Regions from separate parts of the Variovorax sp. AB1(2024) genome, predicted to be linked through region 1. Evidence: riboswitches for the same ligand, from Rfam matches in the RefSeq annotation. Region 1 holds a riboswitch; the other holds the start of a gene.
The links. Region 1 has a riboswitch for S-adenosylhomocysteine ahead of metH (methionine synthase). Riboswitches for the same ligand answer to the same signal wherever they lie in the genome.
Positions count from the first base shown of each region.

Region 1 (3,684 bases):
CAAGCTCGGTCAGGTCGAAGTTCCTGAACACGCGCCGGCCGATGAACTTGGGTACCGGCGGCGTGTAGCTCGACCAGTCGATCGGCGTCTTGTTGGCGCGCACCTTGGCCAGCGGCCACAGCGGCACTTGCTTCTTGTTGGCGTGCTGCTGGCGCACCTTCTCGTAGTCGGCGTTGATCTCGTCGATGTACGCGGTCGCCTGGTCGCTCAGCAGGCTTTGCGCCACGCTCACGCTGCGCGAGGCATCGGGCACGTAGACCACCGGGCCTTCGTAGTGCGGCGCGATCTTCACGGCCGTGTGCACGCGGCTGGTGGTGGCGCCGCCGATGAGCAGCGGGATCTTCCTGATGCGGAAGTGGTCGTCCTTCTGCATCTCGCCGGCCACGTACTGCATCTCTTCGAGGCTGGGCGTGATCAGGCCCGACAGGCCCACGATGTCCGCGCCCTCGACCTTCGCCTTGGCAAGAATTTCGTGGCACGGGACCATCACGCCCATGTTCACCACTTCGAAGTTGTTGCACTGGAGCACGACGGTGACGATGTTCTTGCCGATGTCGTGCACGTCGCCCTTCACGGTGGCGATGATGATCTTGCCCTTGGTGCGCACGTCGCGGCCCGCGGCCTCGTCCTGGCGCTTTTCTTCCTCGATGTAGGGAATGAGGTGGGCCACGGCCGACTTCATGACGCGCGCCGACTTCACCACCTGCGGCAGGAACATCTTGCCCTGGCCGAACAGGTCGCCCACGATGTTCATGCCGTCCATCAGCGGGCCTTCGATCACGTGCAGCGGGCGGCCGCCCTTGGCGAGGATCTGCTGGTAGGCCTCTTCGGTGTCCTCGACGATGAAGTCGGTGATGCCGTGCACCATCGCGTGCGACAGGCGCTGGTTGACGTGCACCGGGTTCTCGGGCGTGCCGCGCCATTCGAGCTTCTTGCTGTCGTCCTTCGCGCCGCTCTTGGCGGTTTCGGCCACCTCGACGAGGCGCTCGCCGGCGTCGGGGCGGCGGTTGAGCACCACGTCTTCCACGCGCTCGCGCAGCGTCGGCTCCAGGTCGTCGTACACGCCCACCATGCCGGCGTTGACGATGCCCATGTCCATGCCGGCCTTGATGGCGTGGTACAGGAACACGGTGTGGATCGCCTCGCGCACCGGGTCGTTGCCGCGGAAGCTGAAGCTCACGTTGCTTACGCCGCCCGACACCTTGGCGCCCGGCAGGTTCTCCTTGATCCAGCGCACGGCGTTGATGAAGTCGACCGCGTAGTTGTCGTGTTCCTCGATGCCGGTGGCAATGGCGAAGATGTTCGGGTCGAAGATGATGTCTTCCGGCGGGAAGCCCACCTCGTCGACCAGGATGCGGTAGGCCCGCTCGCAGATCTCGACCTTGCGTGCGTAGGTGTCGGCCTGGCCCTTCTCGTCGAAGGCCATGACCACGGCGGCGGCGCCGTAGCGCTTGACCAGCTTGGCCTCGTGCTTGAACTTGTCGACGCCCTCCTTCATGGAGATGGAGTTGACGATGCCCTTGCCCTGGATGCAGCGCAGGCCCGCCTCGATGACCTCCCACTTCGAGCTGTCGACCATCACCGGCACGCGCGCGATGTCGGGCTCGCTGGCAATGAGGTTCAGGAAGCGCACCATGGCGGCCTTGCTGTCGAGCATGGCCTCGTCCATGTTGATGTCGATCACCTGCGCGCCGTTCTCGACCTGCTGGCGCGCCACGGCCAGCGCCTCTTCGAACTGGCCGTTCAGGATCATCCGCGCAAAGGCCTTGGAGCCGGTGACGTTGGTGCGCTCGCCGATATTGACGAACAGCGTGCCTTCGCCGATGGCGACCGGCTCGAGGCCGGACAGCTTCATGGGCGGGGGTGCCAGGGGGGCGGAATCGGGGGTAGCTGGAGCGGGAATCTGGGACATGGCCTCACCTGCGGAAGAGTCGAACAGGCGAGCGTCGTTGTCGCCCCAAGCCTGACGGCCGGCCGCTGTGGCCCGCCGCTGCAACGCTCCTTGGGAAGGCGAGCATTTTAGGGCGATTCAACCCGCCACGGGGAAAACCCCAGTTTCCATTCCCGCCCGCATCCACAGAATGCGGCCACCGTTTCCGAACGAACGTTCGTTTTTTCCAACCGACGTCAGGGAGTGCCGGATGGCCATGAAGTGCAATGTGGTTCTTTGCTGCGGGCTTGCCGCGGCGGCGATGGCAATGACCCCCATGGCCCGCGCGGCCGCCAGCGGCGGCTCGACGCTGGTGACGGCCCGAGCGGCCTCCGACGAGGCGAAGACCAGATACCCCATCGTGCTGGTCCACGGTCTTCTGGGCTTCGACAACCTGCTGGGCGTCGACTACTTCTACGGCATTCCCGACAAGCTGGCCGGCGCCGGCGCGCGGGTCTACGTGGCGCAGGTCTCGGGTACCAACACCTCGGAGATCCGCGGCGAGCAGCTGCTGCAGGAGCTCAAGACCATCCGCGCACTGGAAAAGAACCCGACGCTCAAGTTCAACCTGATCGGCCATTCCCAAGGCGCGCCCACGGTGCGCTATGTGGCGGCGGTGGCGCCCGACATGGTGGCGTCGGTCACCTCGGTGGGCGGCGCGAACGGCGGCTCCAAGGTGGCCGACCTGCTCGCCAGGCTGCCCGAGGGCGGCATCGCGCAAGGCGTGGTCGTCAAGGCCGTGGGGCTGCTGACCAGCGTGATCGGCTTCCTCTCGGGCAAGGACCCGAGCCAGCTGCCGGAAGTCCCGCTGAACGCGCTGGCCTCGCTGACCACGGCCGGTGGCGCGGCCTTCGACGCCAAGTTCCCGCAGGGACGGCCCGCGCAGGGCTCGTCGTGCAGCGTGAAGAGCGGCGCGGCAGTGGTGAACGGCGTGCGCTACTACTCGTGGTCGGGCGTGTCGACCGGCTTCAGCCTGTTCGACCCGAGCGACGCGCCGCTGTCGGCGCTGGGCACCCTCGCCTTCTTCGGCGAGGACAACGACGGCCTGCTCGCGACCTGCACCACGCGGCTCGGCACCCACCTGGGCGACTACCGCCAGAACCACCTCGACGAGGTCAACCAGGTGCTGGGCAACACCTACGGCAGCCAGTTCCCGTACTACGAGAAGAAGGTGCCGGAGATCTTCAAGGACCAGGCCGCGCGGCTGAAGAGCGCGGGACTCTGAGGCGCCGGCCGTGGGAATGCGGTGGGTGCCCTGGGCGGCGGGCGGCGCGGTGCTGATCGCGGTCGGCGGCGGCTGGCTCGCGAGCCTTCCGGACGAAGACGGCCCCTTCGCCGCAGAACGCGGGCCTGCCGCGGCGACCACCGCCACGGCAGGCCCCGAGCCACGACCCGCGCACACCGCAACGGCAGCCGCCGTACCCGACGCCCTGCTGAACAGCTCGCTCATCTCCATCTTCGACCAAGTGCTGTCCGAGGCGCAGGCCGACAACAAGGCCGCCTTCATGGCCAAGGCCCCCGCCCTGCTGGCCAAGTACCTGCGCGAAGACTGGCGCGTGCGCGCGCTCGGACTGCTCGAACGCTATGTCGACATGCAGGAGGCCCTGACGTCGATGCCGCCGCCCGCGCCCGGCGACCCCGCGCAACTGCGCCGCGCCCTGCAGGCGCGCGAGGCGATGCGCCGGCGCTACTTCGCGCCCGAGGAAATCGAAGGCTTGTTCGGCGACCAGATCCGCCAGGACAACTTCATGGCC
Region 1 is NZ_JBBHKP020000001.1:1,102,919-1,106,602, reverse strand. It holds gene metH (methionine synthase) at 1-1,855, opposite strand, end outside; S-adenosyl-L-homocysteine riboswitch at 1,935-2,010, opposite strand; gene WIX39_RS05365 (esterase/lipase family protein) at 2,199-3,155, shown strand; gene WIX39_RS05360 (lipase secretion chaperone) at 3,172-3,684, shown strand, end outside.

Region 2 (3,684 bases), 970 kb from region 1:
ACGTCGACGCCCACCACCCTGGTGGCGCCGCGCTGCAGCAGGCAGTCGGTGAAGCCGCCGGTCGACTGGCCCACGTCGAGGCACAGCTTGCCGGCCGGATCGACGCCGCTCGCGGCCAGCGCGCCTTCGAGCTTGAGGCCGCCGCGCGACACATAGCGCGCCTCGGCCGCGTCGACCAGCTCGAGCTCGGCCGACTCGGGCACTTCGTCCTTGTTCTTGGCGACGTTGCGCCACGCGTCGCTCGTGCCCGCGTCGCGCCAGCGCATGCCGCCGGCGATGAGCCGCACGGCCTGCGAACGCGACGCGGCCAGGCCGCGCTCCACCAGCAATTGATCGGCGCGCATGCGCTGTCGATCAGTAGCGGTACGTGTCCGGCTTGTACGGACCGTTCTTGTCCACGCCGATGTAGGCGGCCTGCGCGTCGGTCAGCTCGGTGAGCATGGCGCCGACCTTCTTCAGGTGCAGGCGAGCGACCTTCTCGTCGAGGTGCTTGGGCAGCACGTAGACCTTGCCGGCCTCGTAGGCGTCGGGCTTGGTGAACAGCTCGATCTGGGCGATGGTCTGGTTCGCGAACGACGACGACATCACGAAGCTCGGGTGGCCCGTGCCGCAACCCAGGTTCACGAGGCGGCCCTTGGCCAGCAGGATGATCTTCTTGCCGTCCGGGAAGGTGATGTGGTCGACCTGCGGCTTGATTTCTTCCCACTCGTACTTCTCGATCGAAGCGACGTCGATCTCGTTGTCGAAGTGGCCGATGTTGCAGACGATGGCCTGGTCCTTCATCTTGACCATGGTGTCGTGCGTGATCACGTCCTTGTTGCCCGTGGTCGTCACGAAGATGTCGGCCTTGTCGGCGGCGTACTCCATCGTCACGACCTTGTAGCCTTCCATCGCGGCCTGCAGGGCGTTGATCGGGTCGATCTCGGTGACCCACACTTGCGCCGACAGCGCGCGCAGCGCCTGTGCCGAGCCCTTGCCCACGTCGCCGTAGCCGGCCACGCAAGCCACCTTGCCGGCGATCATCACGTCGGTCGCGCGCTTGATGCCGTCCACCAGGGACTCGCGGCAGCCGTACAGGTTGTCGAACTTGCTCTTGGTGACCGAGTCGTTCACGTTGATGGCGCGGAACAGCAGCGTGCCCTTGGCCGACATTTCGTTCAGGCGGTGCACGCCGGTGGTCGTTTCCTCGGTCACGCCGATGATCTCGGCGGACTTGCGGGTGTACCAGGTCGGATCGACAGCCAGCTTGGCCTTGATGGCGGCGTACAGGATGCGTTCTTCTTCACTGGTCGGGTTGGCCAGCACGCTCTGGTCTTTTTCGGCGCGCTGGCCCAGGTGCATCAGCAACGTGGCGTCGCCGCCGTCGTCCAGGATCATGTTCGGGCCTTCGCCCTTCGAGCCCTTGGGACCGAAGTCGAAGATGGCGTGGGTGTAGTCCCAGTAGTCCTTCAGCGACTCGCCCTTGATGGCGAACACCGGCGTGCCCTTTTCGGCGATGGCGGCGGCGGCGTGGTCCTGCGTCGAGAAGATGTTGCACGAGGCCCAGCGCACTTCGGCGCCCAGGGCTTGCAGCGTCTCGATCAGCACGGCCGTCTGGATGGTCATGTGCAGCGAGCCGGTGATGCGCGCGCCCTTGAGCGCCTGGCCCTTCGCGAACTCCTCGCGGATGGCCATCAGGCCGGGCATTTCGGTTTCCGCGATGCGGATTTCCTTGCGGCCCCAGGCAGCGAGGGACAGGTCGGCGATCGCCTGGTCGGCGGTCGAGACGGGGGTGGGCTTGAGAACAGCGCTCATGAGAACTCCAACAAAACTGGTTTGAAAGATGCCACTGCGTTCGGGGAAAAGGACTCACCGCGAGAACAGCGGGTGAGCGTGGTTGCGATGTGGATCCGAGCCTCACGCCTGGCGGCGCTGCAACGCTCCTCGGGACGGGGCATTGTAGACGGGGCGAACAGCCGCGCCAACCTCGGGGATTTGCGCGCATTTCGAGCGTCTTCTGCCCTCTTCGGCTGACATTTGCCAGCCTCAACGTTAAAGCCCCCTGTTTTTACGATTTGCTCAGGTTCGGTTCAGGAGCCAGCCGGCTCGCTGCCGGGCCCATCAGACAAAGAAGAGGGCTCAACATGAGGATGACGAGATATCTCGCGGGTTGTGGACTGGCCGCCTTGCTGGCGGCCTGCGGGGGCGGAGGCAGCGGTGGCGGTGCCACGGGCAGCGGGCTGCCGCTGGCGGGCCTGGACGGCGGCGCGCCGCAGGCGCAGGCCTCGGCCGCGCCCGAGTCCGCGCAAGTGGCGAAGGCGGCCAAGGCCGCACTGGCCGGCGCCGACGCGCGCAGCGGCACCTACCGCGTCTATGCATCCAACGGCACCCAGCAGCAACTGGCGCTCGACTTCGACGCCGGCAGCTACACGATGACGGACAACCTCGGCGCGGCCGAGTCCGGCACCTCCGCCGAAGACTTCACCGAGCCCGGCACCTACGTCTTCGCGAGCAGCCGCATCACCACGGCGGCCAACACGGCGCGCTTTCGCGTGGCGGCGGATGTGGTGGTCGGCGCGTTCCCGTTCCAAGCGGCGTACTCGAGCCCCGCGGCCTACGCCGCGCAGCCCTTCGTGGCGGCACGCGAATTCGTCAGCACCGCGGCGCTGCTGGACGGCACCTATAACCGCTTCAGCGTCACGCGCAGCCCGGGCGGCGCGCAGGACTCGACACTGCTGGCCATGCGCCTCTCTGGCAGCGGCACGGTGCTGGAGATCTGCAACGACGCGATCATCTACAAGATCGATCTCTGCCCTGCGGCCTCGAAGCGCACCTATTCGGTGGCGGCCGGCGCCGACGACACCTGGGTCGGCACCAACGTCGCCAACAGCAGCGACGTCGCCAACTTCCGCATGGCGCGAATCGGCGGCCAGAACGTCTATCTCGCGGGTGGCGTCAACCTGGCGCCGGCCGTGCAGTTCATGCGCATCGGCCTGCCCGAGTCGTCGAGTTGGCCCACCACCCGCGGTGTCGGCGCGTCGACCACGGGCAGCTGGGGCAGCAACCTGATCGACACCGCGAACTCGGTGCGCACGTCCACCGGCGCGGACGGCACCTACGGCAGCCTGACCCTGCCTGTGGGCGGCACGTTTGCGCAGCAGCCCGAAGGCATCCGGCTCGTCAACGGCAGCGGCACGAGCAAGTACTTCGCCATGCAGAACGGCCTGCTCTCGGTGCTCGTCGGCGCGCGCAACCCGAACACGCAGGGCTACCTGCAGCTCAACCTGATCGACACCGGCGCAGCGCCCGATGCGCGCAACGGCAGCTACAAGGTGTACGCCACCAACGGCACGCGGCAGACGCTGGCGCTGAACCTCGACAGCAAGCGCTACGAGATGACGGACGAAAGCGGCACCCTCGCCTCGGGCAGCTTCGCCGAGGACACGGCCGAGCCCGGCAGCTTCGTCTTCGACAGCAGCCGCATCACGAGCCCGGTGAACACGGCGCGCTTCCGGCTGGCCGCGGACACGGTGGTCGGATCGTTCCCGTTCGCGGTCGCGCAGGTCACGCCGGCGAGCTACGGCGTGCGGCCCTTCGTGGCATCGCGCGCCCTGGTGAAGACGCAGGCCGCGCTCGACGGCGTCTACAACCGGCTGGGCATCAACCTGACGGCCACCACGGGCGATTCGTCGATCACGCAGATCC
Region 2 is NZ_JBBHKP020000001.1:129,009-132,692, forward strand. It holds gene WIX39_RS00635 (TlyA family RNA methyltransferase) at 1-344, opposite strand, end outside; gene ahcY (adenosylhomocysteinase) at 355-1,794, opposite strand; S-adenosyl-L-homocysteine riboswitch at 1,862-1,931, opposite strand; gene WIX39_RS00645 (hypothetical protein) at 2,124-3,684, shown strand, end outside.
Region 2: another riboswitch for S-adenosylhomocysteine. It lies ahead of ahcY (adenosylhomocysteinase); the one in region 1 lies ahead of metH (methionine synthase).